Regions from separate parts of the Streptomyces sp. 1222.5 genome, predicted to be linked through region 1. Evidence: riboswitches for the same ligand, from Rfam matches in the RefSeq annotation. Region 1 holds a riboswitch; the other holds the start of a gene.
What was found. Region 1 has a riboswitch for guanidine ahead of BLW57_RS03645 (MBL fold metallo-hydrolase). Riboswitches for the same ligand answer to the same signal wherever they lie in the genome.
Positions count from the first base shown of each region.

Region 2: linked by a shared signal. The riboswitch ahead of BLW57_RS24040 (DMT family transporter) and the one ahead of BLW57_RS03645 (MBL fold metallo-hydrolase) in region 1 are both predicted to bind guanidine.

Region 1 is NZ_FNSZ01000001.1:752,004-766,281, reverse strand. Features, by position in the region: gene BLW57_RS03660 (FAD binding domain-containing protein) at 1-878, shown strand, start outside; gene BLW57_RS03655 (xanthine dehydrogenase family protein molybdopterin-binding subunit) at 875-3,073, shown strand; gene BLW57_RS03650 (XdhC family protein) at 3,066-4,208, shown strand; gene BLW57_RS03645 (MBL fold metallo-hydrolase) at 4,243-5,121, opposite strand; guanidine-III (ykkC-III) riboswitch at 5,134-5,201, opposite strand; gene BLW57_RS03640 (PP2C family protein-serine/threonine phosphatase) at 5,246-6,370, opposite strand; gene BLW57_RS03635 (hypothetical protein) at 6,782-7,048, opposite strand; gene BLW57_RS03630 (GlxA family transcriptional regulator) at 7,370-8,326, shown strand; gene gap (type I glyceraldehyde-3-phosphate dehydrogenase) at 8,457-9,455, shown strand; gene BLW57_RS03620 (DUF4232 domain-containing protein) at 9,638-10,231, shown strand; gene BLW57_RS03615 (DUF3566 domain-containing protein) at 10,267-11,007, opposite strand; gene BLW57_RS03610 (SDR family NAD(P)-dependent oxidoreductase) at 11,426-12,220, shown strand; gene BLW57_RS03605 (chaplin) at 12,329-12,985, opposite strand; gene BLW57_RS03600 (ATP-binding protein) at 13,241-13,669, opposite strand; gene BLW57_RS03595 (hypothetical protein) at 13,785-13,988, opposite strand; gene BLW57_RS03590 (TROVE domain-containing protein) at 14,032-14,278, opposite strand, start outside.
Region 2 is NZ_FNSZ01000001.1:5,321,186-5,335,463, forward strand. Features, by position in the region: gene BLW57_RS24015 (DUF1707 SHOCT-like domain-containing protein) at 37-789, opposite strand; gene BLW57_RS24020 (ABC transporter ATP-binding protein) at 799-1,809, opposite strand; gene BLW57_RS24025 (ABC transporter permease) at 1,813-2,577, opposite strand; gene BLW57_RS24030 (ABC transporter permease) at 2,627-3,427, opposite strand; gene BLW57_RS24035 (transglycosylase domain-containing protein) at 4,394-7,345, shown strand; gene BLW57_RS24040 (DMT family transporter) at 7,371-7,691, opposite strand; guanidine-III (ykkC-III) riboswitch at 7,729-7,797, opposite strand; gene BLW57_RS24045 (GroES family chaperonin) at 7,887-8,189, opposite strand; gene BLW57_RS24050 (DUF3618 domain-containing protein) at 8,290-8,619, opposite strand; gene bcp (thioredoxin-dependent thiol peroxidase) at 8,713-9,180, shown strand; partial or broken gene BLW57_RS42470 (hypothetical protein) at 9,316-9,706, shown strand; tRNA gene BLW57_RS24070 (tRNA-Leu) at 10,199-10,272, shown strand; gene rdgB (RdgB/HAM1 family non-canonical purine NTP pyrophosphatase) at 10,330-10,932, opposite strand; gene BLW57_RS24080 (SGNH/GDSL hydrolase family protein) at 10,988-12,376, opposite strand; gene BLW57_RS24085 (DUF445 domain-containing protein) at 12,543-13,922, shown strand; gene BLW57_RS24090 (MFS transporter) at 14,217-14,278, shown strand, end outside.

The DNA.
Region 1 (14,278 bases):
AGACCGGTGTCGAACGGCCGAACCGGCTCATCGACATCCGCGAACTGCCCCTCGACGAGATCGAATCCACACCCGACGGCGGCCTGCGCATCGGCGCCACCGTCACCAACGGCGACCTGGCCGCCCACCCCGAGGTCCGGCGGCGCTACCCGGCGCTGGCACAGGCGGTGCTGGCCGGGGCCTCCGGCCAGCTGCGCAACATGGCCACGGTCGGCGGCAACCTGCTCCAGCGCACCCGCTGCGGCTACTTCACCGACATCACCGCGCCCTGCAACAAGCGGGTACCCGGCAGCGGCTGCCCCGCCCTGGAGGGCGACCACCACAACCACGCGATCCTGGGCGCGTCCGACCACTGCGTGGCCGTACACCCCTCGGACATGGCCGTCGCCCTCACCGCCTTCGACGCCGTCGTGCACTACGAAGCCCCCGACGGGCCGGGGGAGTTGCCGCTCGGCGAGTTCTACCTGCCCGTCGGCGACACCCCGCACCTGGAGACCGCCCTGCCCGTCGGCGCGCTGATCACCGGCGTCACGCTGCCGCCCGTCCCGGTCGCCGCCGGCTCCCGCTACCGCAAGGTCCGCGAGCGTGCCTCGTACGCGTTCGCCATCGGCTCCCTCGCCGCCGCGCTCGACGTCCGCGACGGCGTCGTCCGGGACGCGCGCCTGGCGCTCGGCGCGGTCGCCTCCCGTCCCTGGCGCGCCCTGGCAGCCGAACGCGTCCTCATCGGCGCTCCGGCCGACGCCACGACCTTCGCGGCAGCGGCGGACGCCGAACTGGCGGCGGCCAGGCCGCTGCCGCACAACGGATACAAGGTGGCCCTCATGCGCAACCTCGTGGTGGCCGAGCTGACCCGACTCACCGAGGAGTCCGCCCGATGACCACCGCCACCACCGGAACCCGGACACCCGCACCCGCCCCTGCAGTCGGTACGGCGCACACCCGCGTGGAGGGCCGGGACAAGGTCACCGGAGCGGCCCGCTACGCGGGCGAGGTGCCCTTCGCCGACCTCGCGTACGGCTGGCTGGCCCTGTCCACCGTCGCCCGCGGCCGCATCAGCGCCATCGACACCGACGCCGTCCTCGCCATGCCGGGCGTCCTCGCCGTCCTGGACCACCGCAACGCGCCCCGCGTCTCGACCGACTACGTCGGCCTGCTGGGCATCCCGCCGGACCCGACCTGCGCCGTCTTCCAGCACGACCGCGTACCGCACCTGGGCTGGCCGGTCGCCCTCGTCGTCGCCGAGACCTCCGAACAGGCCAGGGAGGCCGCGGAGGCACTGGTGGTCCACTACGAACAGCAGCCCCACGACGTGGAGTTCACGGGCGAGCACCCCGACGCCCACCCGGTGGACGGACACATGCCCGCCGTGACGGAGAAGGGGGACCTGGACGTCGAACTGGCCGCGTCCGCCGCCGTCGTGGACGAGGAGTACACCACCCCCGAAGAGCACCACAACCCGATGGAGCCGCACGCGGCGACCGCCCGCTGGGACGGCGGACGGCTGGAGGTCATCGACTCCAACCAGGGCGCCACCTGGGTCATCGGCGAGCTCGCGAACCTCTTCTCGCTCGACCCCGCCGCCGTGCGCGTCCGCTCCGAACACGTCGGCGGCGGCTTCGGCAGCAAGGGCGTGCGCGCCCACCAGGTGGCCGCGGTGATGGCCGCGACCGTCCTGCAGCGCCCCGTACGCGTGGTCCTGACCCGGCGCCAGATGTTCTCGCTCGCCGGCTACCGCAGCCCCACCACCCAGCACGTCCGGCTCGGCGCCGACGCCGACGGCCGCCTGCGCGCACTGGAGCACCGCTCGGTCAGCCTCACCTCCACCGTCCACGAGTTCGTCGAACCGAGCGCCGGCGTCGCCCGCGTGATGTACGACGCCGACGCCCACCACACCGCCAACCGCGTCGTACCCCTCGACGTGCCCACACCGACGTTCATGCGCGCCCCCGGCGAGGCACCGGGATCGTTCGCCCTGGAAGCGGCGCTGGACGAACTCGCCGAGAAGTGCGGCCTCGACCCGATCGAGCTGCGCCTGCGCAACGAACCCGACAAGGGCCCCGTCTCCGGCCTGCCGTTCGCCGGCCGCAACCTGGCCGCCTGCTTCCGGGAGGGCGCCCGCAGGTTCGGCTGGGCGGACCGCGACCCGCGACCCGGCCTGCGCCGGGAGGGACGCTGGCTGCTGGGCACCGGCACGGCCGCCGCCTCGTTCCCGGCGGGCGCCGCGCCGTCCACCGCGACCGTGACCGCCCACCCGGACGACACCTTCAGCGTGCGGATCGCCGCTGCCGACATCGGCACCGGAGCCCGTACGGCCCTCACCCTCGTCGCCGCCGACGCGCTCGGTGTGCCCCCGGAGCGCGTCCGGGTGCGCATCGGCGACAGCGACTTCGGCCCGGCGATGATCGCAGGCGGTTCCATGGGCACCCGCTCCTGGGCCTGGGCCGTCACGGCCGCCGCCGGCGAACTGCGGGACAGGCTGGCCCTGGGCACGGACATCCCCGCGGAGGGCATCACCGTACGGTCGGACACCACCGCGGCCATCGGCGCCCTCGCGCCGGCCGAACGGCACTCCTTCGGCGCCCAGTTCGCCGAGGTGGCCGTGGACCCCGCCACCGGCGAGGTCCGCGTGCGGCGCATGCTCGGCGTCTTCGCGGCGGGCCGGATCGTCAACCCGCTCACCGCGCGCAACCAGTTCGTCGGCGGCATGATCTGGGGCATCTCCATGGCTCTCCACGAGGAAGCCGTACGGGACCGGGCCTCGGGCGGTGTCGTCGGTGCCGACCTGGCGGGCTACCACGTGGCCACGAACGCCGACGTGCTCCGCGTCGAGGCCGACTGGATCGAGGACCCGGACCCGAACGACCCCGTCGGCATCAAGGGCATCGGCGAGATCGGCATCGTGGGAGCGGCGGCCGCCATCGCCAACGCGGTCTGGCACGCGACCGGCACCCGTCACCGCAACCTCCCCATCCGGCCGGACCGTGTCCTCGCGGCGTCCGGGGACGCGGGGGCCTCCGGAAGCAGGCCGCTGCCGGGAGACGGACCGGAAACCGGGGGAGCGCCGGATGCTTGACCTGTCCGGGGAACTGGATCAATGGATCGAGGAGGGGCGGGAGTTCGCCGTGGCCACCGTGGTGGCCGTCGGCGGCAGCGCCCCCCGCGGTCCCGGCGCCGCCCTCGCGGTCGACACCGCGGGCAGTGTCATCGGCTCGGTCTCGGGCGGCTGCGTGGAGGGCGCGGTCTACGACCTGTGCCGACAGGCGCTCGACACCGGGCAGAGCATCGTCGAACGCTTCGGCTACAGCGACGAGGACGCCTTCGCGGTGGGACTGACCTGCGGCGGGACGATCGAGGTGCTGATCACGCCGGTGGGTGGGCGGGCGCCCGCCCGGGCGGTCCTCGGGCCGGCCGTGTCCTCGGCCGCCCGGGGCGAACCGTCGGCCCTCGTCCGCGTCGCCCGCGGCCCCGCCGAACTCCTCGGCCGCGCGCTGCTGGTGCGGGCCGACGGCACGCACGAGGGCGGTCTCGGCGGCCACGCCGGCCTGGACCGGACCGCCGCCGCCGAGGGGCGGGCCCTGCTGGAGGCCGGCCGTACCGGCACGGTGGACGTCTCGGCGGACGGCTCGGGCTGCCCCGGCGGCCTCACCCTGCTGGTCGAGTCGAGCGTGCCGCCGCCGCGGATGATCGTCTTCGGCGCGGTCGACTTCGCGGCGGCGCTGGCACGGGCGGGCAAGTTCCTCGGCTACCACGTCACCGTCTGCGACGCCCGCCCCGTCTTCGCCACCCGGGCCCGCTTCCCCGACGCCGACGAGGTCGTCGTCGACTGGCCGCACCGCTACCTGCGGCGCACCACGACCGACGCCCGCACGGTCCTGTGCGTGCTCACCCACGACCCGAAGTTCGACGTACCGTTGCTCAGGACGGCACTGGCCATGCCGGTGTCGTTCGTCGGGGCGATGGGTTCGCGCCGCACCCACGAGGACCGCGACCGGCGGCTGCGGGACGAAGGCGTCAGCGAGCGCGAACTGGCCCGGCTGCGGTCGCCGATCGGTCTCGACCTGGGCGCCCGTACCCCCGAGGAGACCGCCCTGTCGATCGCGGCGGAGATCGTCGCCGCCCGGCGGGGCGGCACGGGTGCTCCGCTGACCGGTTCGGGAACGCCGATCCACCGCGACCGGGAACCGGGCGGCGCCACGGCCGCGGCCTGATCCACGCCCCGACCGGTCCGGGTCCCGGATCCGGTCAGTCCTGCGGGCAGAGGATGAAGTCGGAGTGGGCGTACCGGGACCCGTCGTCGCCCAGGTCGGCGAGCGCGTCCCGGATCCGGCGCAGGTGGCCGGGGGTCAGCTGGAGCGGGGGCTCGTCGGGCTGGTAGGTGGTGCGGACCGGGTAGTCCACGCCCGGCTCGGTCGTCATCTCGATGTGGCAGCCGAGCACATGCGTGACAGGCCGGCGGCCGGCGAACTCGATCAGGCGGTCCATGCTGCGGGTGAAGGCGGCCACGTCCTGGATGTAGAGCCGGCCGGGATAGACCGTGTCACCGGTGAGCAGCAGCCCGGTGGGCGGGTCGTAATAGGTGACGGCCGCCTCGTGGTGGCCCGGGGTGGCCAGGCACTCCAGCACCCGGCCGCCGAGGTCGACCCGGGCGACCGCGTCGGGGTCCGCGTCGAACCCGAAGTACCGCCAGGCGACCGCGGGTTCGGCGCCCACCACCGTGGTGCGGGGGCGGTCCGCGAACTGGCCGTCGCCCGCGACGTGGTCACCGTGTCCGTGCGTGTGCAGCACGAGCAGTTCGTATCCGTCCCGGGGATGGCGTTCGAGCCAGTCCGCGAGCGTCGCGTCGACCACCCGGCGCAGCGGGAAGAACTCCGCGGACTCGGTGGCCCCGGTGTCGATGAGCACGGCCCGTTCCGCGCCGCACAGCAGAAACAGGAACGGCGCCTCGTAGTGAACCGCCTTGTTCTGCCGCAGCACGAAGGTGTGCTCGTCGTAGGCGTGGACCTGGATGTCGGGGTCGGTGTTGTGCTTGGCCGACGGCGAGCCGTGGATCCACCGCACGTCCAGCGGGCGGGCCCGGGGCGGGGTGCCGCCGAAGTCGATCGGGTGCGTGCCGTTGTCCACGATGCCTCCGCGCGTGCGTCGTCTTGGCGGACCGGGTACGGCGCACATCTCGTCCGGGGCAGGCACGTCGGCGCCTCCGCCGGGACGCTACCACGCACCTGTTCGACGGGCCGGGCCCCTGGTCTCAGCCCGGTTCGCCGCTCCGGCCGGTGTCGGCCGACGGCGGGGCCGCCCGGGACGGCTCGTCGGCGAGCAGGTACACGGAGAGCGCCGCCGTGTCGTCCGTGAGCCGGTTGTGGCTGTAGGCCCGCAGATCGCCGTGGAGGTTCGCCAGCAGTTCCCGGGGCGGCAACGGGCCCCAGGACCGCAGCCGCTGGAGCAGCGGATAGAACGTGCCGGCCGGGTCGCGGGTCTCCGTGATGCCGTCCGTGTACAGCAGGAGCTGGTCTCCGGGGCCGAAGTCGTACTCGTCGACGGTGTAGGTGTCCCCGACGAGCATGCCGAGGTTCAGCGGCGGAGCCGACCGCCCGCGGTCCAGCTCGCGCACCTCGCCGGGGCGGATGAGGAGCGGGGGAGGGTGGCCGCAGTTGACGACCCGCACGACGTTCCCGCGCGGCGGGATCTCGGCGAAGACCGCGGTGACGAACCGCTCCGCCAGTTCACTGCCGCCGAGCTGCGTGGCCCGGCGGCTCATGCTCGTCTCCACGCGGTCCGCCAGCGCGGGGAGATCGGGTTCGTCGTGCGCCGCCTCGCGGAAGGCGCCGAGCAGCGCGGCGGCGGTCTCCACCGCGAGCAGGCCCTTGCCGCGTACGTCCCCGATGAGCAGCCGGACGCCGTGCGCCGTGGGGACGGCCTCGTACAGGTCGCCGCCGATGCGCGCCTCCGCGTCGGCGGACACGTAGAGGCTGTCCAGCCGCAGGGCGCCGATCCGGTGCGGCACGGGTCTGAGCAGGACGCGCTGGGCGATGTCGGCCACGAAGCGTACGTCCGCGAGCGTGCGCTCACGGTGGGTGCGGTGGGCGGCCAGTACCGTGCCGAGCGCTCCCACCAGGGCGGTGCACACGTAGGAGGCCACGTAGTGGCGGTCCCACAGATAGCCGACGGCCCGGCCCGCGCAGCACGGGGTGCCCGCCAGGACGCCTTCGAAGACGATGGCGAACACCGTCGTGGCGGCCACCACCGCCGGCCCGTGGGCGAAGGCCGCCACCAGCGGCAGCGCGACCAGCACGAAACTCACCGGCCAGTCCACCGGCGTCAAGGGTTCCAGCACCAGCAGGCCCGCGACGTACAGCACCGGGAGCCAGCGCATCCACGCCGGCGGCGCGGGCAGCCCGGTCCGGGCGGCCGGGACGGCCTGCGGGTCCCGCCGGCCCTGTCCGAGCCTCACCCGTCGCTCCCGTGCGCGGACGCCGCGGCCTGCGCGCGAACGGGCGGAGCGGTGCGGGTGGTACGGCGCGCGGGCGCACGGCCCGCCCGTCGGTTCGGCTTACGCGGCCTTCGCACCCCGGTCTCCCGTCACCCGGCCCCGACAAGAACCACCAGCCTGCTGCGCCGGGCCGCGGCACACCGTGATTGCTCCACCAGGCGGCATGTTCCGACGACCGCACGGTTCACGCCGGGCCGTGCCCGGCGTGAACCGTGCGAACTCGTGTCATCGGGCCGCGGCATGATGCCCCGACCGTCCTGTGCGGTCGTTGTGCCTGCTGTTCCTCTCCACCGCCTAGCCCAGCACGATCACCACGACACCGCCGCCACCGACGAAACCGTTGCCGCCGATGAAGCCGTTGCGGTAGAAGTCGCCCCGGTTTCCGTAGCCGTTGCAGTAGCCGTTCCACCAGCCGCCGCCATCGGAGCAGCCACCATAGGCCGGTGCGTGGTCCGGAGTGGCCGCGGAGGCCGAGCCCGCTGCTCCGACGGCAGCGCCACCGGCCATGAGAACGCCGATCGCGGTCAACGCGCACAGGCGCCTCGCTCGCTGTCCTTTCATGGGCCTGCCTTCCTTCTTTCCACCTCTTGTGGGGGTTTCCGGGACGAGGGGGAAGGTGCCGTGGCCGCGGTGGGGAAGGTACGACGCGGCCACGGACGGAACCGCGCGGGGACGAGAAGCACGACATGCGCCACGTGGGCTGTCGGCCCCGAAGACAGGGCTCTCGCCCGCGGGGGCGGGCGTACCCCCCGGGAACGCGGCCCTTCCCCTTCACGCTAACCGCCCTTCGCCCGGCCTGCATGTCACAGCGGCGCGGGACCCGCTGGCCCAAAGGCGCGGGCAGCGGGCCGGGGCGGAGCGCCCTGCATCTACGCTGGTCCCGTGCCGTCCTTGCGTCTTCACCGCGTAGCCGTCGTCGTCCTCGAAGGCGCCAAGCCGCTCGACGTGGGCATCCCGGCACAGGTGTTCACGACCCGCGCGAGCATGCCCTACGAGGTCCGGGTGTGCGGTGCGGCGCCCGGGCCGGTGGCCGGCGGCGACGGACTGTCGTACCACGTCGCCCACGGCCTCGAAGCCCTCGCCTGGGCCGACATCGTCTTCATCCCCGGCTACCGGTTCCCGGACCGTGACGACCCGCCGGGCGCCGTCGTGGACGCGCTGATCGACGCCCACGACCGGGGGACGCGGCTCGCCGCCATCTCGACGGGCGCCTTCGCGCTCGCCGCGACCGGTCTGCTGGACGGCAGGCGCGCCACGACGCACTGGCACTACACGCGCGCCTTCGCCGCGAAGCACCCCCTGGTCAAGGTCGACGAGAACGTGCTCTTCGTCGACGAGGGCAGCGTCCTGACATCGGCCGGCGCGGCCTCGGGCATCGACCTGTGCCTGCACATCCTGCGCGGCGATCTCGGCGTGGCCGCGTCGAACCACGCGGCCCGCCGGCTGGTCGCGGCGCCCTACCGCAGCGGCGGCCAGGCCCAGTACGTGCCGCGCAGCGTGCCCGAACCGCTCGGCGAGCGCTTCGCAGCCACCCGCGAGTGGGCGCTGCACCGGCTCGACGAGTCCCTCAACCTGGAGGTGCTCGCGCAGCACGCGGCGGTCTCGCCCCGCACCTTCTCGCGGCGCTTCGCCGAGGACACCGGCTACACACCGATGCAATGGGTCATGCGCGCCCGTATCGACATGGCCCGTGAGCTGCTGGAACGCTCCGAACGCAGCGTCGAGCAGATCGCCAACGACGTCGGCCTCGGCACCGGTGCGAACCTGCGCGCCCATTTCCAGCGCATCCTCGGCACCACTCCGAGCGAGTACCGGCGCACCTTCACCCGGGGCGAGTAGCCGGCCTCCGCCGCCGGCCTCACCGCTCTCGGCGCGCCCTGGCGCGATCCTTGCGAACCGTGGCGCTCACGCCACGGCCACGGACCTCGTCCGGACGCGAGGCTGGTCCCCGGACGAAGGGACACCACACATGACTCGCATCGCCGTCAACGGATTCGGCCGCATCGGACGCAACGTGCTGCGCGCGCTGCTGGAACGCTCCAGCGACCTGGAGATCGTCGCCGTGAACGACCTCACGGAGCCCGCCACCCTCGCCCGGCTGCTCGCCTACGACACCACGGCCGGCCGGCTCGGCCGCCCGGTGACCGTCGACGGCGACACCCTGGTCGTGGACGGCCGCCGCATCCGCGTGCTCGCCGAACGCGATCCGGCGCAGCTGCCGTGGGCCGAGCTCGGCGTCGACATCGTGCTGGAGGCGACCGGCCGCTTCACCTCCGCCAAGGCCGCCCGGGCCCACCTCGACGCGGGTGCGCGGAAGGTACTCGTCAGCGCGCCCTCGGACGGCGCCGACGTGACGCTCGCCTTCGGTGTGAACACCGACGCCTACGACCCGGCCCTGCACACGATCGTCTCGAACGCCTCCTGCACCACCAACGCGCTGGCCCCGCTGGCCTCCGTGCTCGACGACCTCGCCGGGATCGAGCACGGTTTCATGACCACGGTGCACGCCTACACCCAGGAGCAGAACCTCCAGGACGGCCCCCACCGCGACGCCCGCCGCGCCCGTGCCGCCGCCGTCAACATCGTGCCGACCACCACGGGCGCCGCCAAGGCGATCGGCCTGGTCCTGCCGAACCTCGACGGCAAGCTGTCCGGCGACTCCATCCGTGTGCCGGTCCCGGTCGGCTCGATCGTCGAGCTGAACACGACCGTCAGCCGCGACGTGTCCCGCGACGAGGTGCTGGCGGCCTACCGCCGCGCCGCGGAGGGCAGGCTCGCGGGCGTCCTGGAGTACTCGGAGGACCCGCTCGTGTCCGCCGACATCACGGGCAACCCCGCCTCCTCCATCTTCGACTCGGCCCTCACCCGCGTGGACGGCCGGCACATCAAGGTGGTCGCCTGGTACGACAACGAGTGGGGCTTCTCCCACCGCGTGATCGACACGCTGGGTCTTCTCGCCGGCGCCTGAGTCACCCGCGGCCCCACCGGGCGGCACCACGGGGACGGGAGCACCACCGCGCACACCGCGCCGGTGGTGCTCCGGCCTTTTCGCGCCATTCCCGCCCTTCCTCCCGAACTTTTCTCTCGCTTCCGGCATCACACCAGGGTGAAGGAGAACCCGAGAACGCAAGCGAAGGGAGAACGCTCGCCATGACCCAGCACCAGAGCCTCACACCCCGGCCCGCCGCGGCCGACCGCTCCGAGCGCCGCCGGAGCCTCGTGCGCGCGGCGCTCGCGGTGACCGCCGCCGCCGGACTGGGCATCACCGCCGCCGGTGTCGCGGGGGCGACCGGGACGGGCGCGGCGGCCTCGACGCCCACCTGTTCCGTAGCCGGTCTGAGCGCCTCGTTCGGACAGCAGCTGGCCGGCGGCATGAACCATCAGGGCGTGGTCCTGAAGCTCAAGAACGTCGGCGCCCGCACCTGCCTGCTGCGCGGCTACCCGGGTCTCGGCCTGGAGAACGGCACGCACCGGACGCTTCCCTCGACCACCCACTGGGGCGACACCTGGTACGCCAAGAGCCCCGCCAAGTCGACGCTGACCCTCCACCGGGGCCAGAGCGCCGAGGCCGTCGTCGCCTGGACGCACGCCAACACCGGGACGTCCGACGCGGTGCACGCCTCCTACCTCCAGGTCACCCCGCCGGCCGCGACCAGGCACAAGACGCTGAAGTTCCCGCAGTGGGTGGACAACGGCGATCTGAACGTCACGGCTCTGGCGTACCGGATACCCGTCGACGGCTGAGGGGTCCGGAGCCCCTCGTCGTGGGGCGGCGGCGGTCAGGCGGTGTCGGATCCCTTCCGCGCCCCGTCCGGACCGTCGGCCGTCCGCGCCGGCCGGTCGGGCGAGGGCCCACCGGTGTGGGGGCCGCCGGCGGGCAGTCGCCGTACGGCCTGGCCGGCCCAGGACGGCCTGTGCCGGCGCAGATACGTGCGGGCGCGTGCCCGGCTCCGGGCCATGAGCAGCAGCGCCTGGGCGGCGGCCGGGGTGGGGTCGGACAGGTCGTCGGTGACGGCCACTTCGAGCCCCCCGTGGTACTGCGCCGACAGGTTGTAGACGAAGGTGCTCAGCGTCGCCAGGCACGCGCCCAGGACGACTTCGAGGGTCACCACCCCGACGGCGATGGCCAGCACGGTCGTCAGGTCCGGCAGGGCGTTCGGGGCCAGCACCTCCAGCATGACCCACAGCACGACCGTGGTGACGATCGCGACGACGCCGAGACCGGCCAGGAGCAGGAAGCTGGTCACCATCACCGACCAGGGATCCCCCTCGGAGATGCGCACCCGCATCGTCCGGGGGCCGGATCGGCGTGCCGGGCCGGGCGGCGGCACGGATCCCGGGTGCTCGCCGGCCGGGCTCCGGTGCGTGGTCAGCGGCCCGACGTCGTCGGGCGGCACTATTCGCCGGAACCCGGCGGCATCCCTCTCCCGGTGCGGGCGGAAGCCCGCACCCTGCTCGTCCGGCGTCGACGTCTCCCCGTGGCGGGCCGCACCGTGGGGCCTGCGCTTGGCTCGGCTCATGCCTGTCCGTCTCCCTGACTAGCCTGAAACCTCCGCGTCGCCCACCCACATCGAGCGGCCGTCGGGCGCTGCTGATCCCGACTCCGACGGTATGGACACGTATGCGATTACGCACCCCGGACAGTGCCCCGCGATGCCCGAACACGGTCCGAAAAGACCAGGTCAGACCCACTGGCGTCCGGGCCCCACAGGCCCTCGGGGATCTGCGGGCCACACCCCGGAAGCTGACGCCGAACGGGTGAACGCCGTACACGGTCCGCTCCCTACGGACAGCAGTCACCTCTCGCGCCCGGCCGCCGTTCCGGCGCCTGGGCCGAAAGGGCCATCGCGCTCGCGCCCCGCGTCCCTTCCGCGTGCCGCCCCGCCACACTTGACGGGCCGTCGCATTCACGAGCGTACGAAGGGAACCCGTCCCCCCATGCAGATCGACCTGACAGGACGCACAGCCCTGGTCACCGGCTCCACGCAGGGCATCGGAGCGGCCATCGCCACGGCCCTCGCCCGGGCCGGGGCCCGCGTGGGGATCAACGGGCGCGACGAGCGGCGGGTGGCCGACAGCGTCGAGTCGCTGACCGGTGAGGTGCCCGGCGCCGACCTCGTGCCGGTGGCGGCCGACGTCTCCACCGACGACGGCGCGAACAAGGTGACGGAATTGCTGCCCGAGATCGACATCCTCGTCAACAACCTGGGTGTCTTCGGTACCGCCGACCCGCTGGAGATCACCGACGAGGAGTGGCGGCGCTACTTCGAGGTGAACGTCCTCGCCGCCGTACGGCTGACCCGGCTGTACCTGCCGGGCATGACCGAGCGCGGCTGGGGCCGGATCCAGTACGTCGCCAGCGACTCGGCCGTCGTCATCCCCGCGGAGATGATCCACTACGGCATGTCGAAGACGGCCCTGCTGGCGGTGAGCCGCGGATTCGCCAAGAAGGCGGCGGGCACGGGCGTGACGGTGAACTCCGTCATCGCGGGCCCCACCCACACCGGCGGTGTGGAGGACTTCGTCTACGAACTCGTCGACCGGGACCTGCCCTGGGACGAGGCCCAGCGGGCGTTCATGCGTGAGTACCGCCCGCAGTCCCTGCTCCAGCGGCTGATCGAGCCCGAGGAGATCGCGCACATGGTCGTCTACCTCGGCTCCGAGCAGGCCTCGGCCACGACCGGCGGCGCGCTGCGCGTCGACGGCGGGTACATCGACTCGATCCTGCCCTGACCGTCCTTCCGTGTCCCGGGAGGGGCCGCGGGGCCCGCGGTGTGCGGGCCCGCGGCCCCCTCGATCAGGTGACCCGGTCCGTATCAGAGGCAGCCGAGCGCGGGCCGGTCAGCCCTTCAGCTGGGCGGCCGGCGTGCGGAAGCGCCGGTACAGCAGCGTGCCGCCGAGCAGCGACGCCGCGCTCACCCCGGCCGCCGCCAGCATGCCGTCCGTACCGGTGTGCGGGAGCACGGGCACCGCCTTGTCCGGCACCGGGGCCGGCTTCGGCGGGACGTGCGGTCGCGGCGCGGTCGGAGGCTCGCTGTGGACCGGCGGCGTGACGCGGGTCGGCGGCTCGGGCGAGGGCTCGGCCGGCGTCTCGGTCTCCGGGTGGTGCGAGGTGTTCGTCGACTGGTTGCCGAAGACGGGGTTCGCGATTCCCACCACGTCGATGGAGTTGCCCGTGACGTTCACCGGGAGATCGACCGGCAGCTGGATACCGTTGCCGGAGACGACACCCGGCGAATCGCGCGTGACGCTCGCGGCCTCGGCGGCCTGGCTGCTCGAAGTGGAGGAGGCGCCGGTCCCGGCCGCCCCACCGCCCTCGTTGGCACAGCGGTTGCCCATCGCGGGGTTCAACAGCCCCACCACGTTCACCGTGTTCCCGCACGCGTTCACCGGGATGTGCACCGGCAACTGGATGCTGTTGCCGGAGATCAGTCCGGGCGAACCGACCGCGGCACCGTCCGCTGCGGAGTCGGCGTGCGCCGAGCCCACCAAGGCCATCGCGCCCGAAGCGGCTGCGACGGCGATGACACTGTTTCGGGTAGCCCGTCTCATAGGTCCCTTGCCTTCCATACATGGTCGCGGGCAATCACCCGCACCCGATGAAACGCCGCTACATGTGTCCTGGTTATGGCTTATCACCCTTTCGTCTGGCGCGACTTCTCTCCGACGGCACGTGACAAGGGCAATTGGCCCGGTCGGAGCGCTCCCGGACGGAGGCCGGCGACGAAAACCGGTGAAAGGGAGATCGTCAAGTCATCGTTTTTCAGGCCCGCTCGGTTCGGCGCGCGGCCGGAAACAGGCGATGACGGTCTTGCCCCGCGAGCAGGGGCGGGCCTCCCACTCGTCCGCGACGGCGTCCACCAGGAGCATGCCCCGGCCCCCGAGCCCGTCCGTACTGGGCGGACGGGGCGTCGGCAGCTTGCTGGACGCGTCGTGCACGGCGATGTGCAGGCAGTTGTTGTCCCACGTGAGGACCAGTTGCGCGCTGCTGTGCGCGTGGGCATGGGCGTTGGTGACCAGTTCCGAGACGGCGAGCAGCACCGCGTCCACCGTCTCGGGGTAATCACTGGTCCAGCCGAGGGATTTCAAGTGCGCACGCGCCCAGTCCCGTGCCACCTTCACCTCACTGTCCAGCGGCAGCGAGCGTGCCCAGCCCACTGCCCGGAGCGACGATCCGTCCACTGCGACCCTCTCCTGGTACGACCCGACGGAGTTCGTGTACCCAGGACCGGGGGCCGCAGCGGTGGGTCGCGGCGATCGGTCGTGCCGGTCGCCCGCGCGCCGGGGGCGGAGCCGGTCATTCGCCCCGTACGCCCGTGGGGACGATCGTCTTGAGGGAGGTCACCGGATGCCCGACCTCGAGGGATCCGAGGAGCCCGTTCAGGAGGGGCGCCGCGGGAACTCCGGAGGCGGGGGCGGGCTTCGGGGCCGCCTCGGCGGCGGGGGCGGCAGCCAGGAGAGCTGCGGCGACGGCGGACGCACAGGCAATCTTCTTGATCATGTGTGACCTAACGAGGCTTGCCCGAAAGGGAAACGCACGCCGGTCAGCCGATCGGGCGCGCACCGGTCTCCCAGGGCCAGGCCGCCCCGAGGCCGCACTCGATGAGCGGGACGAGACGGAAGGCGGCGTCGCTCAGGCCGCCGAACGTGTGCCGGTGCCGTCCCCTCGCGGCGTGACCGTACGTATATCCGGCGAGATTCCACGTGTAGACGGGGATGTGCCGCGGGACGGCGGCGAACGGGTCGACGCCGTAGGACGGGTGGGCCTGTTCGTCGGTGACGACGACGACG
Region 2 (14,278 bases), 4.6 Mb from region 1:
CGGCCGCGAACCGGCCCGCGGCCGCTCGGCGAACCGTCAGTACCGGTCGTCCCGGCGCCGCTCCCGCTCCTCGTACCGCTCCTCGCGGCGCGTCCGGTGCAGCTCGTGCCGGGACTCCCTGCGCTCCAGCCGCTCCTGACGGCGCTGCTCCTTCAGCCGCTGCCGCTCGGCCCGGGTGACCTTCCGCTCCACCCCGACCCCGCCCCAGAACGCCAAACCGCCGATGACGACCCGAGGCGCGCCCGGCTCGGGCGGCCCGTCGTCACGGGGATGCTCGAACGCCCCCATCACCCCGACGCCGCGCACCACGACCTCGACGCCCGGCGGCACGACGACCTGCACCCCGCCCATGACGGCCACGACGTTGATCTCGACCTCGCGGTCCGCGAAGTCCGCCTCCCGGAGGTCGATCTCGCCGCCGCCCATGAGGACGAAGGCGTTGAACCGCTTGGGCATCGTCCAGCGGCCCTTGCGCTCGAACCCCGACATGACCGCGAACCCGCCCGTCGAGGTGCCCCCGCCCCCGACGATCCGACCCGCCCAACCGCCCTGCTCCGCCGGTGCCTTGGTGAACGAGACGGGAGCGGACACCGCCGCGCCGGCGGCGGGCAGATCACGGGTCAGCGGCGTCAGCTCGCCGTACGTACGCGCCTTGTACGCCGCCTCCAGCCGCTCCTCGAACTCCTCCATGTCGAGCCGGCCCTCGGCCAGAGCGTCCCGCAGGACCTCGGTGACCCGCTCACGGTCGGCGTCGGACGCCCGGAGATCCGGGACTGCGTCGTCGGTCATGGCAGCAGCCTACGAGACCGCCTTCTCCGCGTACATCTTCGCGATGACGGCCTCGATGTCCGGCTCCCGCACCGAGAGGTCCACCAGCGGATACCGGGCCGCCAGCTCCGCCACGAGCGGCGCCGCCGACTGCCCCGCCGGGAACGCCAGCCACTGCCGCGGCCCCTCCACCCGCACCACCCGCGCCGACGCCACCTCCACCGGCGGCAGTTCCCGCTCCAGGTCCACCACCAGCGTCCGCTCGCTCTCCCCGGCCTCGTGCAGCCCCGCCAGCGGACCGTCGTACATCAGCCGCCCGTGGTCGATCACCATCACCCGTGAACACAACTGCTCGATGTCCTGCAGATCGTGCGTGGTCAGCAGCACCGTCGTACCGCGTTCGGTGTTCAACTCCCGCAGGAACCCCCGCACCTTCGCCTTCGACACCACGTCCAGGCCGATCGTCGGCTCGTCCAGGTACAGCACCTCCGGATCGTGCAGCAGCGCCGCCGCGATGTCCCCGCGCATCCGCTGCCCCAGCGACAGCTGCCGCACCGGAACGTCCAACAGCGCCCCCAGCTCCAGCAGTTCCACCAGCCGGTCCAGGTTCTCCCGGTAACGGGCGTCCGGGATGCGGTACATGCGATGCGCCAGCCGGTACGAGTCGATCAGCGGCAGGTCCCACCACAGGGTCGTCCGCTGCCCGAACACCACCCCGATCCGGTGCGCCAGCCGCCTGCGGTCCCGCGACGGATCGATCCCCGCCACCCGCAGCCGCCCCCCGCTCGGCGTCAGGATCCCGGTCAGCATCTTGATCGTCGTCGACTTCCCGGCACCGTTCGGCCCGATGTAGCCGACCATCTCCCCACGCCCCACCGTGAACGAGAGCGAGTCCACCGCCCGCACCTCGCGCCGCTCCCGCCGGAGGAACCCGGCCTTCCTGCGCACCTCGAAGACCTTCTCCACGCCCTCCAGCGCGATGAAACCGTCCCCGGACCCGGCGAGGCCCCGCCCCGCTCCCGTGAAGTCGCCGTCCGTCATCCGTTAACTCCCCGCGCTCCGATACGAACGAAGTCCCGCCCGCCAGGCCAGCCCCGCCAGCGCGCAGGCCCCCACCGCCACCAGCGGCGAGACGAACGCCACCCACCGCGGCAGCCCCAGCGGATACGGCCGCCCCAGCACATAGGCCGCGGGCAGCCAGTTGACGAAGGCCAGCGGCAGCAGGAACGTCACCCCGCGCACCAGCTCCTTCGCGAACACCGACGGCGGATACTGCAACAGCGTCGTACCGCCGTACGTGAAGGCGTTCTGCACCTCCGAGGCGTCCTGCGCGAGGAACTGGAAGGCCGCCCCCGCCACGAACACCGCGCAGAAGATCCCGCAGCCGCTCGCCACGATCACCGGCATCAGCAGCAGCTTCGGCAGGGTCCACACCACGTCCAGCCCGGACACCGCCCAGCCCAGCACCAGCAGCCCCTGCGTCACCCGGCCGAGGCGCCGCAGCGCGAACTGGTCCGCCGCCACCTGCGCCAGCACCGGCACAGGCCGCACCAGCAGCGCGTCCAGCGTCCCGTCGCGCACCCGCCGCCCCAGCCGCTCCATCGACCCGATCAGCAGGTCCGCCAGCCCGAACGCGGTCGCCGACAGCCCGTACAGGAACGCCACCTCCGGCAGCGACCAGCCGCCCAGCGCGTCCACCCGCGAGAACATCAGCATGATCGCGACGAAGTCGAAGAAGGTCGCCGCGAAGTTCCCGAACGTGGTCATCGCGAAGGAGAGGCGGTAGGCCATCGTGGACCGCACCCACATCGCCGCGATCAGCCGATACGCCCGCGCCCCCTCCAGCACCCGGCCGCGCTCACCCACCCTGCACCACCACCCGGCGCGTCGCCGCCGACTGCACCAGCCGCCCGGCGCCCAGCAGCACCACCGCCCACGCCCCCTGGAACAGATAGGTCCCCAGCGGATCCGCGTGCCCCAGCAGCACGTCCGCCGGCGCCTGCAGCAGCGACGACCAGGGCAGCACCCGCACGACATCCCCGAGCGCGCCCGGGAACACGTTGAGCGGCAGCAGCATCCCCGAGCAGAAATACCCCGCGAGCCACGCCATCTGCCCCACCCCCGTGCCGTCCAGCAGCCAGAACGCGCTCAGCGCCACCAGATACCGGATGCCGAAACCGACCAGCATCGCCAGCAGCACCGCCACGAGGAAGGCCAGCCAGGTACCGGCGTCCGACGGCAGGTACACCGGGAAGCACAGCGCCCCGAACAAGAACGGCACCGCCCCCCGCCCCAGCAGCTGGAAGAACGACCGCCCGAGATCGGCGGCCAGCCACCACAGCTGCAGATCGGCGGGCCGGTACAGGTCGATCGCCACGTCCCCCGTACGGATGCGGTCCATCAGCTCGCTCTCCACACCGCCGCCGCCGATCGCGAGGGTCGACAGCAACGCCTGCCCCAGCCACACGTAGGTCACGGCCTGCGCCTGGTCGTACCCGCCGAGGTGCGGACGCTCGTCCCAGAGCGCGCGATAGGTGTAGACGAGGATCAGCCCGAAGACCGTGTTCGTGAACACCCCTGCCGCGGTGGCCGCCCGATAGGTCGCGTACCGTCTGAATCCCCCCGCCGCGACGGCCCCGTACAACCGTCCCGCGCCCACGTCAGTCGACCTCCCTGGACAGCTCGACACCGAAGCGCAGGAGCCTAGCCCGGAGGCCCGACGCCCGGCCACGCATTTCCGTGGCCGAAGCGTGCCGGAATTCGGGAACGGAACGCCAGGTGCGAGAGTCTTCAAACAGGGGGCGCAGAAGGCGTACGAGGCGTACGGGAAACGTACGACGCGAAACAGGAGTCCGTGCACGAGATGAGCGACGAGCCGCAGCCGCAGCAGCCGAACGAAGGCGTGGCGCCGGAAAAGCCGCTGCCGGCTGAAGGGCCCGGAAGCCCGGGGGGCCGCGAGGAGAAGGCCGCCGAGGGGGAGAAGGGGACGAGCCGGGCCGCTACCCGCGGGGGTGACGCCGAGCGCACCCGTCCGGGTGACGGCCCGCGCTCCGGCACGGCCCAGGACCGGACGACCTCCATCGCCCGAGCCCGCGAGGCATCCCGGGAGGGTTCGAACGGCGCGGCGGCCTCCGGCGGCTCCACGGCACCCGGTGACGCACCGACGCCCGGCGGCCAGGCGGCTCCGGGTTCGGGGGCGTCCGGTGGGAGTGCCGCTTCCGGTGGTGCGTCGGCGTCCCGTGGCGGCTCGGGCAAGGGCTCGGCGTCCGGTGGTTCCCCGGCACCCGGTGACGCGCCGACGTCCGGTGGGAGTGCCGCTTCCGGTGGTGCGTCGGCGTCCCGTGGCGGCTCGGGCAAGGGCTCGGCGTCCGGTGGTTCCCCGGCACCCGGTGACGCGCCGACGTCCGGTGGGAGTGCCGCTTCCGGTGGTGCGTCGGCGTCCCGTGGCGGCTCGGCGACGGGCAAGGGCTCGGCGTCCGGTGAGCCTTCGGCTGACCAGGGCGGGTCCGCGACCGGCGGAGCCACCGGTGGGCAGGGCGCCGGCGCCGCCCCGAAGCGGCCCGCCGTCGGCAAGCAGCAGGGGCCGGTCGACGCGGAGGCGTCCCGGCCGGCCGACAGCACACAGGTGCTCCGCCGTGTCACGCCGCCCCGCCGGCCCCAGACGTCGTCCTCGCCGTCCGGCCCCACGCAGTCGGCGCCGAGCGGCACGGCGGGCGGGGCAGCCTCGGGCGGCGGCGAGGACCGGGCGCCCGAGAGCACCCAGATCCTCCGACGCGTCAACGCACCGCGCGCGGGCGAGCCGGACGCTCCCGCCAAGGGGGCCGCCGACGCGCAGAACAGCCCCGGCCGCACGCCCCGGCCGCCCGCGCCCCGTCAGGGCGGCACGAACCGCGCCGCCCAGGCCGCGGGCGCTGCCGGTGCCGGCGCCCTGGGCGCGGCCGGTCTCAGCAAGGCCGCCGGTGCCGCAGGCGAGGCCGCGGCCGCCGGAACCGCGGCCGCCGGAACCGCGGCCGCCGGAACCGCGGCCGCCGGCGGCGTGGGCGCCGCCCGCGCCGCTCGTGCCGCCCGCGCCGCCGGTACGGCCCAGGGCTCCCCGGCAGGCGCCGTCGGCGCGGCCGGACGCGGCGGCCCGGAGACCACGGCGGCCCACCCGGCCACGCAGGCCGACGACCCGCGGCAGACCGCCGCCGGCGCCGCCACGCCGGACGGCCCCGCCCCCGCGGGCAAGGGCAAGAAGGGCAAGCGCCCCAAGCGCACCGGCTGGCGGCGGCTCCTGCCCACCTGGCGCATGGTGCTGGGCACCTTCGTGATCGGCGTCCTCCTGATCATCGGCCTGTTCTTCCTCGGCTACTCCCTCGTCAAGATCCCGCCGGCCAACGCCATCGCGACCAAGCAGAGCAACGTCTTCCTCTACTCGGACGGCTCCCAGCTCGCCCGCGACGGCGACGTCAACCGCGAGAACGTCAACCTCGCCCAGATCTCCAAGCCCGCCCAGCACGCCGTCCTGGCCGCCGAGGACCGCGACTTCTACACCGAGTCCGCCGTCGACCTCAAGGCGATGCTCCGCGCCGGCTGGAACACCGCGACCGGCAAGGGCAAGCAGTCCGGCTCCACGATCACCCAGCAGTACGTGAAGAACTACTACCTGGCCCAGGAACAGACGGTCACCCGTAAGGCCAAGGAGTTCTTCATCTCGATCAAGCTGGACCGCCAGAAGTCCAAGGACGAGATCCTCGAGGGCTACCTGAACACCAGCTTCTTCGGCCGCAACGCCTACGGCATCCAGGCCGCCGCCCAGGCCTACTACGGCATGGACGCCCAGGACCTCGACCCGGCCCGCGCCGCCTACCTCGCCGCGCTCGTCAACGCGCCCAGCGAGTACGACGTCGTCGCCCACCCCGAGAACAAGAGGGCGGCCGTCGCCCGCTGGAACTACGTCCTCGACGGCATGGTCAAGAAGGGCTGGCTCAAGGAGTCCGAGCGCGTCGGCCTGAAGTTCCCCATGCCCAAGGAGCAGACCGTCTCCACCGGCCTGTCCGGCCAGCGCGGCTACCTCGTCGACGCGATCAAGCACTACCTGGTCAAGAACGACATCATCGACGCCGACCAGCTCGAGGCCGGCGGCTACCGCATCACCACGACCATCCAGAAGAAAAAGCAGAACGCCTTCGTCAAGGCGGTCGACGACCAGCTGATGTCCAAGCTGGACAAGAAGAACCGCAAGGTCGACAGCTACGTCCGGGCAGGCGGCGCCTCCATCGACCCCAGGACCGGCAAGATCGTCGCGATGTACGGCGGCATCGACTACGTGAAGCAGTACACCAACGGCGCGACCCGCGGTGACTTCCAGGTCGGCTCCACCTTCAAGCCGTTCGTGTTCACCTCCGCGGTGGAGAACGGCTCCACCACCCAGGACGGCCGCACGATCACCCCCAACACCGTCTACGACGGCACCAGCCGGCGCCCCGTCGAGGGCTGGACCGGCGGCGGCTACGCCCCGTCCAACGAGGACGAGAAGTCGTACGGCGACATCACCGTCCGCAAGGCCACCGACCTGTCGGTGAACTCCGTGTACGCGCAGATGGCCGTCGACGTCGGCCCCGCCAAGGTCAAGCAGACCGCGGTCGACCTCGGCATCCCCGCCGGCACCCCGGACCTCCAGCCGTACCCGTCCATCGCCCTCGGCACCGCCAACGCCAGCGTCCTGGACATGACGGAGGCGTACGCGACGCTCGCCAACCACGGCAAGCACGGCACGTACACCATGATCGAGAAGATCACCAAGGACGGCAGCGACGTCGTCAAGCTGCCCGAGGAGCCCGTCGAGCAGGCCGTGAGCCGCGAGGCCGCCGACACCACCACCTCCATCCTGCAGAGCGTGGTCGACAGCGGCACCGCCACCGCCGCCCAGGCCGCGGGCCGCCCGGCGGCCGGCAAGACCGGTACCGCGGAGGAGGACACCGCCGCCTGGTTCGCCGGCTACACCCCGGACCTCGCCACGGTCGTCTCCGTCATGGGCCAGGACCCGGTGACCGCCAAGCACCGGCCGCTGTACGGCGCCCTCGGCCAGGCCCGCATGAACGGCGGCGGCCCGCCCACCCAGATCTGGGCCCAGTACACGGGCGAGGCGCTGAAGGGCAAGCCGACCGCCGAGTTCGACCTCCGGCTGGAACCGGGAGCCGACAGGACCGAGGAGCCCAGCGCCACCGGCTCCGCCACGCCCGGCACGGGCGGCCAGGACGACGGCGGCACCACCGACGGCGGCCAGGTCGACGGCGGCGCGACCGCCACCCCGACCGACGGCGGTACCACCGGCACCCCCACCGACGGCGGCACGACCACCGACGGAGGCACCACCGACGGCGGCACGACCACCGACGGAGGCACCACCACGGGCGGCGACACCACCGGCGGGGACACGGCGACCGGCGGCACCACCACGGGCGGCGACACCACCGGCGGAGGCACCACGACCGGCGGCGGCACCCCCGGCGGCGGAACCGACGGGGGCGGGACCACCGGCGGCGGCACCACCACCGGCACGGGCGGCCAGCCACTGACCGCCCGGCGGCCGTGAGCCCCCATGGGCCGCGGCTGAGACGTCAGTGACCGCCGGTCGCCTTCAGCCCCACCACGGCGACCAGCAGCAGACACACGAAGAACACCCGGGCGGCGGTGACCGGCTCACCCAGCAACACCATGCCGAGCACCGCCGCCCCGGCCGCCCCGATGCCCACCCACACGCCGTAGGCGGTACCGATGGGCAGCGACTTCGCGGCGTACGACAGCAGCACCATGCTCGCGACGATCCCCGCACCGGTGAGCACACTGGGCAGCGGCCGGGTGAATCCGTCGGTGTACTTCATCCCGATCGACCAGCCGACTTCCAGCAGACCGGCGACGACAAGCAGAACCCAGGCCATGACAGGCACCTCCGAGACGGGCGACGACTCTTCCTCCGGTGCGTCGTCTTTGCCTTCGACCCGGTACGGCGCGTCTCGTCGGGCTCGCTTTCGAACATAGCAAAAGAACGGCGGAGGGGGCCGGTGACCGCGGTCACCGGCCCCCTCCGCCATCGAATCAGAGGTGGGACAGGGAGGATCGAGGATCGAGGGGGCTCAGAGATACAGCCCCGTGGAGTCCTCCGACCCCTCGAAACGGTCCGCGGCCACGGCGTGCAGATCACGCTCCCGCATGAGCACGTACGCCACGCCCCGCACCTCCACCTCGGCCCGGTCCTCCGGGTCGAACAGGACCCGGTCGCCCGGCTCCACGGTGCGCACGTTCTGGCCGACCGCGACGACCTCGGCCCACGCCAGCCGCCGCCCGACCGCCGCGGTCGCGGGAATCAGAATGCCCCCGCCCGACCGCCGCTCGCCCTCACCGGTCTCCTGCTTGACCAGGACCCGGTCGTGCAGCATCCGGATCGGCAGCTTGTCGTGGTGGGGGGTGCTCTGCTGGTTTCTGTTGGCGCTCACGCCTCGAACCTACCTGCCTTCGACACGTCCGTACCGGGCCGGGTCAGCCCTTGCGCCGCCGGGCGCCCAGAGCGAGCAGCCCCACGACCCCGACGGCGAGCAGCGCCACCGGCACGACCCGCTCCAGTCTGGTTGCCCCGTCCTCGTCGACGAACTGCGCCCTGACCTCGCTCACCACCCGATTGACCTGCACATAGGCCCGCCCGACCGTGTGATCGATGTTGGCGACGACCTTGGCCCTGGCATCCCCGACGATCGTCTTCGGATGCACCCGCATCCCGATCTCGTCGAGCGTCTCGGCCAGCACTTCGCGGCGGCGCCTGATGTCCGCCTCGATCTGCGCCGGTGTTCTCGTGTCCGACGTGTCCGCCACCGTACGGCCTCCGAAGTCTTCTGATGCTGTTCCGAACAGTCTGTCAGCTCATCCCCGCGCCGCATCGCAAGGCCCCCCGGTTACGCTGGCCAGATGAGCGAGCGACTCCAGCCGGGGGACGTGGCCCCCGCCTTCACCCTCCCCGACGCCGACGGCAACGAGGTCTCCCTGTCGGACCACAAGGGCCGCAAGGTCATCGTCTACTTCTACCCCGCCGCCCTCACTCCCGGCTGCACCAAGCAGGCCTGCGACTTCACCGACAACCTCGACGTCCTCGCGGGCGCCGGCTACGACGTCATCGGTATCTCCCCGGATGCCCCGGAGAAGCTGGCGAAATTCCGCGAGAAGGAGTCCCTCCGGGTCACCCTCCTCGCCGATCCGGACAAGAAGGCCACCGAGGCCTACGGCGCCCACGGCGAGAAGAAGAACTACGGCAAGACGTACATGGGCGTGATCCGCTCCACGATCGTCGTCGATGAGCAGGGCAAGGTGGAACGCGCCCTCTACAACGTCCGCGCGACGGGCCACGTAGCCAAGATCATCAAGGACCTCGGCATCTGAGGCCGCGCTTCCCACCCACGGCCCGCCCCGGACCCCGGCGCGGGCCGTCTGCCGTCATTCCGGACGTGACTGTCCGATAACCGGTTCGTTACTCCGGACGGGCGGGGAACGCCTGCCCGTGATGGAGGCAACTCGATGGCGGCCGGTACGTATGCCAAGGACCGGCTGGAGGCAGCGGCTCGTGCATCACGAACACGGTCGGAGGCGCTGGAACGGCTGGGGGTGGACCCGGGAAGCCCGTCGCGGCGGTACGTGCTGGAGCGGATGAGGAAACTCGGCGTGGACGTCTCCCACTTCGAGCGGGAGGGGGCGCGGTGGACGCGCGAAGTTCTCGAGCCGGTGGTGGCGGTGTCCGTCGGCATCAATGAGGTGGTGCGTGAACTCGGCATCGAGGAGCGCTGCGCCGGCTGTGGCGCGACTGGTGCGACAACCGCATCGGCAACCTTCGGTTGCTCTGCCCCGACTGCCACTCGATACGGACAATCACCGCGGTCGGGCCAAGAGGCCCCGGGGTGGCGTCCGATGAGCGGTGGCGTGCGGTACACACGTGAACGGTTGGCCGAAGCCGCCGAGCGGTGTGCGAGCCTCGACGAGGTGCAGGCGTGCCCGCCCCGAACCCGACGAGTCGTGCAGGGCCGTCACCGAGTCGGTCTCCGTCGCCGAGGCGCTGCGCCGCCTCGGGCGCCCGGACGACGGCACCCAACGCGCCATGCTGCGCACATGGATCGCCGAGGACCGCCTTCCACCGCGCCCTTCCTCGGACAGGCCCACCACGGCAGGCGGCGCTCGGACCGGGTCAGGCGCGCGGAGGACATCCTGGTCCAGCACGCGGCCGACGTCGGACGCGCACCTGTCTGCTTAGCCGTGCACTCCACGGTCGACCACATCAACGGCGACTGGAGCGACGACAGTCGGAGCAACCTTCGCCTGCTGTGCCAACTGCCACGCGACGACAACCGCCTGGTGCCGAGACGACCCGCGACGGCATACTCTCGCCCAGTAAAGTAGGGGGCTACAGGCGCTCGTACTCCAATTGGCAGAGAGGCAGGCCTTAGAAGCCTGATGTTGTCGGTTCAAGTCCGACCGGGCGCACAGGCAGAGAGGGCCCGGTACCTTTGAATCAAAGGTGCCGGGCCCTCTCTGTGATCCTCAGTCCAGCAGTTCCCGGACCGCCGGTACCAGGGCGCGGAACGCCTTGCCGCGGTGGCTGATCGCGTTCTTCTCGGCGGGGCTCAGCTCGGCGCAGGTGCGGGTCTCGCCCTCCGGCTGGAGGACCGGGTCGTAGCCGAAGCCGTTCGTGCCGGCCGGAGCGTGCCGCAGGGAGCCCCGCAGCCGGCCTTCGACCACCCGTTCCGTGCCGTCCGGCAGGGCGAGCGCGGCGGCGCAGGCGAAGTGCGCGGCCCGGTGTTCCTCCGCGATGTCGGAGAGCTGGGCGAGGAGCAGGTCGAGGTTGGCCTTGTCGTCGCCGTGCCGGCCGGCCCAGCGGGCGGAGAAGATGCCGGGGGCGCCGCCCAGAACGTCCACGCAGAGGCCGGAGTCGTCGGCGACGGCGGGAAGACCGGTCGCCCGGGCCAGGGCGTGGGCCTTCAGCAGGGCGTTCTCGGCGAAGGTGACGCCGGTCTCCTTGACGTCGGGGATCTCGGGGAAGGCGTCGGCGCCGACCAGTTCGTGGGGGAGCCCGGCGTCGGCGAGGATCGCCCTCAGCTCGGTGATCTTTCCGGCGTTTCGGGTGGCGAGGATCAGGCGGGTCATGCGGCCAGTATTCCTGGCCGCCCGTGCCCGGTGCCGCCCGCCCCGCCCCCGTCGGCTACAGCTCCGCCTGGCCCGCGCCCCTGAGCGTGTACAGGTCGAACGTCTCGGCCATCTTGGCGAAGCCCAGGTCGCTGGGGTGCAGATGGTCACCGGAGTCGTACACGGGGAGCAGGCGGTGGGGGGCGTAGGGGTCGCGCAGGGCCTTGTCGAAGTCGACGACGGCGTCGTACACCCCGCCGGCCCGGATCTGCGCGTTGACCTGCTGCCGTACCGCCTCCCGGGCCGTGGTGAAGCCGCGGTGGCCCTCGAAGGGCATCAGGGTGGCGCCGACGACCTTGAGGCCGCGTGCGTGTGCCTGGCGGACGAGGGTGCGCAGCCCGGCGGTGATGCGGTCGGGGTCGGCGAGCCGGGGGTTGCGCAGGATGTCGTTGATGCCGAGGTCGATGACGACGACCTTGACGTTGGTGCGGGAGAGCGCGTCGCGGCCGAAGCGGCCCAGTCCGCTCTGGTTCTCCGCGGGCCGGCCGAAGCCGTCGGCGAGGACCTGGTTGCCGCTGATGCCCTCGTTGACGACGCTGTAGCGCGGGAGTTGGCGTCCGCCGCCGAGCGCGGTGCGCAGCCGTCCGGCGAGGACGTCGGGCCAGCGGCGGTTGGCGCCGATGGTCGAGGTGACGCCGTCGGTGATGGAGTCGCCGAAGACGACGACGGTGCCCTCGGCCTCGTTGCTGAGGACGTCCACGGCCGTCAGATAGCGCCAGTACGGCGTCTGTTGGGTGTACGGGGCTGCGGTGGTGTCCTCGGTGCGGTCACCGTCGGCCACGTAGGAGATCTGCCGGGCGTGCGGGTGGTAGGTGACCGGGCCGGACGCGGTGGGGGAGTAGGTGGTGACCAGGAGGTCGCCGCCGTGCGGAACGGCGAGGCGCACGGCGTCGCTGACGATCTGTCCGCCGGCGGGTATGACGACACCGGCGCTGCCGTTGAAGGTCAGGCGGCGCATCGTTTCCGCGGCGGCCGCGGCGGTTCCGTCGCCGGCCGCGAGGGCGAGCGAGGCGTGGCTGATGGTCAGCGGGGACTGTCCGTAGAGATTGGACAGGGTGATCCGGGCACCCGTACCGCCGGCGTCGGCGTGCACGACGTTGCGGACGGAACGGCCCGCCAGGCCGGTGCCCTCGGTGCCGGGTTCGCCGCCCACGGGTGCGGCGGCCCAGGAGCCGACCCAGGTGCCGGTGGAGGCGGGGGCGGCGGCGGAGTCGCGGTGGGTGCGGTTGCCGGCAAGGGCGCTGCCGGGGGTGCCGTCGTCGGCGGCGACGGTGAGGTAGATGACGGTGGACAGTGCGACGACGAGGGCGACGAGCGCGCCCAGGATCACACCGTGTCGGGCGGGGACGGCGGCTTCCGGCTGCTCCGCGGCGGGCCCCGCACCCCCCTCATGACGCTTGGTCACGCTTGCGTTGTTCTCCTTGATAGATGGGAGCCCGAGGCTCCGATCCGATGAATCCATGATGCGTCATGGGCCGGGCCGGTCTGACAGGGCCCTGCCCAAAATCCCCTTCCCGAGAGACGCCGGGAACTCCTGTTTCGTTCCGGGAGTCGGTCAGGAAGGGACAATTGTGTGCGGGATCACCGAGCGGGTGGAGCTGATGGAACCTACGGAGACGGGAACACGGGGAGTGCGGGCACCGGAGCGTGCGCCTGCCGCGCCGGGGCGCGCGGCGTCGTACCGGACCATGACGGCGTTCACCCCCGCGGACGAGGAGCGCCGGGCCGGTGTGCGGCGCATGAAACTCACGGCGACCGGGATGCTGCTGTTCGTGGCGCTGGTCTACGTCCTCGCGAAGCTGGCCGAGCACGAGGGCGCCGGGGCGTGGGCGGGCTATGTGGCCGCTGCCGCCGAGGCGGGCATGGTGGGTGCGCTGGCGGACTGGTTCGCGGTCACGGCGCTGTTCCGGCATCCGCTGGGCCTGCCCATCCCGCACACCGCGATCATCCCCACGAAGAAGGACCAGCTGGGCGTCTCGCTGGGTGAGTTCGTGGGGGAGAACTTCCTGTCGGAGGCCGTCGTGCGGCAGCGGCTGCGCGCGGTCGGCATCGGCAGCCGGCTGGGCGCGTGGCTGGCGGAGCCGGAGCACGCGGACCGGGTGACGGCCGAGCTGGCGACGGCCCTGCGGGGCGCGCTGGCGGTGCTGCGGGACTCCGATGTGCAGGCGGTCGTCGGGGAGGCGATCACCCGGCGGGCGAACGCGCAGGAGATCGCGCCGGGCATCGGGAAGATGCTGGAGAAGGTCGTCGCCGACGGTGGTCACAAACGGGTGGTGGACCTGGTGGTGGCCCGCGCCCACGACTGGCTGGTGCTGCACCGCGGTGACGTGATGGTCGCGGTGGAGGGCGGCGCGCCCGGCTGGACCCCGCGGTTCGTCGACAAGAAGGTCGGCGAGCGGGTCTACAAGGAGCTGCTGCGGTTCGTGACCGAGATGCGGGACATGCCGTCGCATCCGGCGCGGGGCGCGCTGGACCGGTTCCTCACCGACTTCGCCTCCGACCTGCAGTCCGACACGGACACCCGGGCGCGGGTGGAGCGGCTGAAGGGGGAGGTGCTGGGCCGCGGCGAGGTGCAGGACCTGATCGCGTCGGCGTGGACGGCCGTGCGGTCGATGATCGTGGCGGCGGCCGACGACGAGCGCAGCGAGCTGCGGCTGCGGGTGCGGGCCGCGCTGCTGTCGCTGGGCCGGCGGATGGCGACCGAGCCGAAGGTGCAGGGGAAGGTCGACAGCTGGGTGGAGGGTGCGGCGGTGCACGTCGTGACGACGTACCGCAAGGAGATCACCTCGCTGATCACGGACACGGTGGCGGGCTGGGACGCGGAGCACACCACCCGCAAGATCGAGGCCCACATCGGCCGCGACCTCCAGTTCATCCGCATCAACGGCACGGTGGTGGGATCGCTGGCGGGCTTGCTGATCTACGTGGTGTCACGGGCGCTGGGAGCGTGAGCCCTGCCGGGGGCTCGGCGGGGTGGTGAGCTCGGCTCCGGGGGCGCACTTGGAGGGGGTACCGCCCCGTGGCTTGCCGCGCCTGTGGCTTGCGGCTCGCTCCGGCCGCTCGGCTGCCTGACCCACTGGCCTGCTGGACCCGTCCGTCCGAGTGGCCCGCCGACCGCGCCGGCCTCTCGGCCGGAGTGAGCCCCTCTGCAGTGCCGCCGTGCCGCCGGCGGCCGCCGCGCTGGGCGGCCTATATCGGCAGGGGCCGGGCACCCGGTATCCGTCCTTCGAGGAGGAAGGGAGCCCATGAGCACAGCTGAGGCCGAGTCCGGCCGGAGCATCACCACCGACATTCCCGCCCGGCTCGA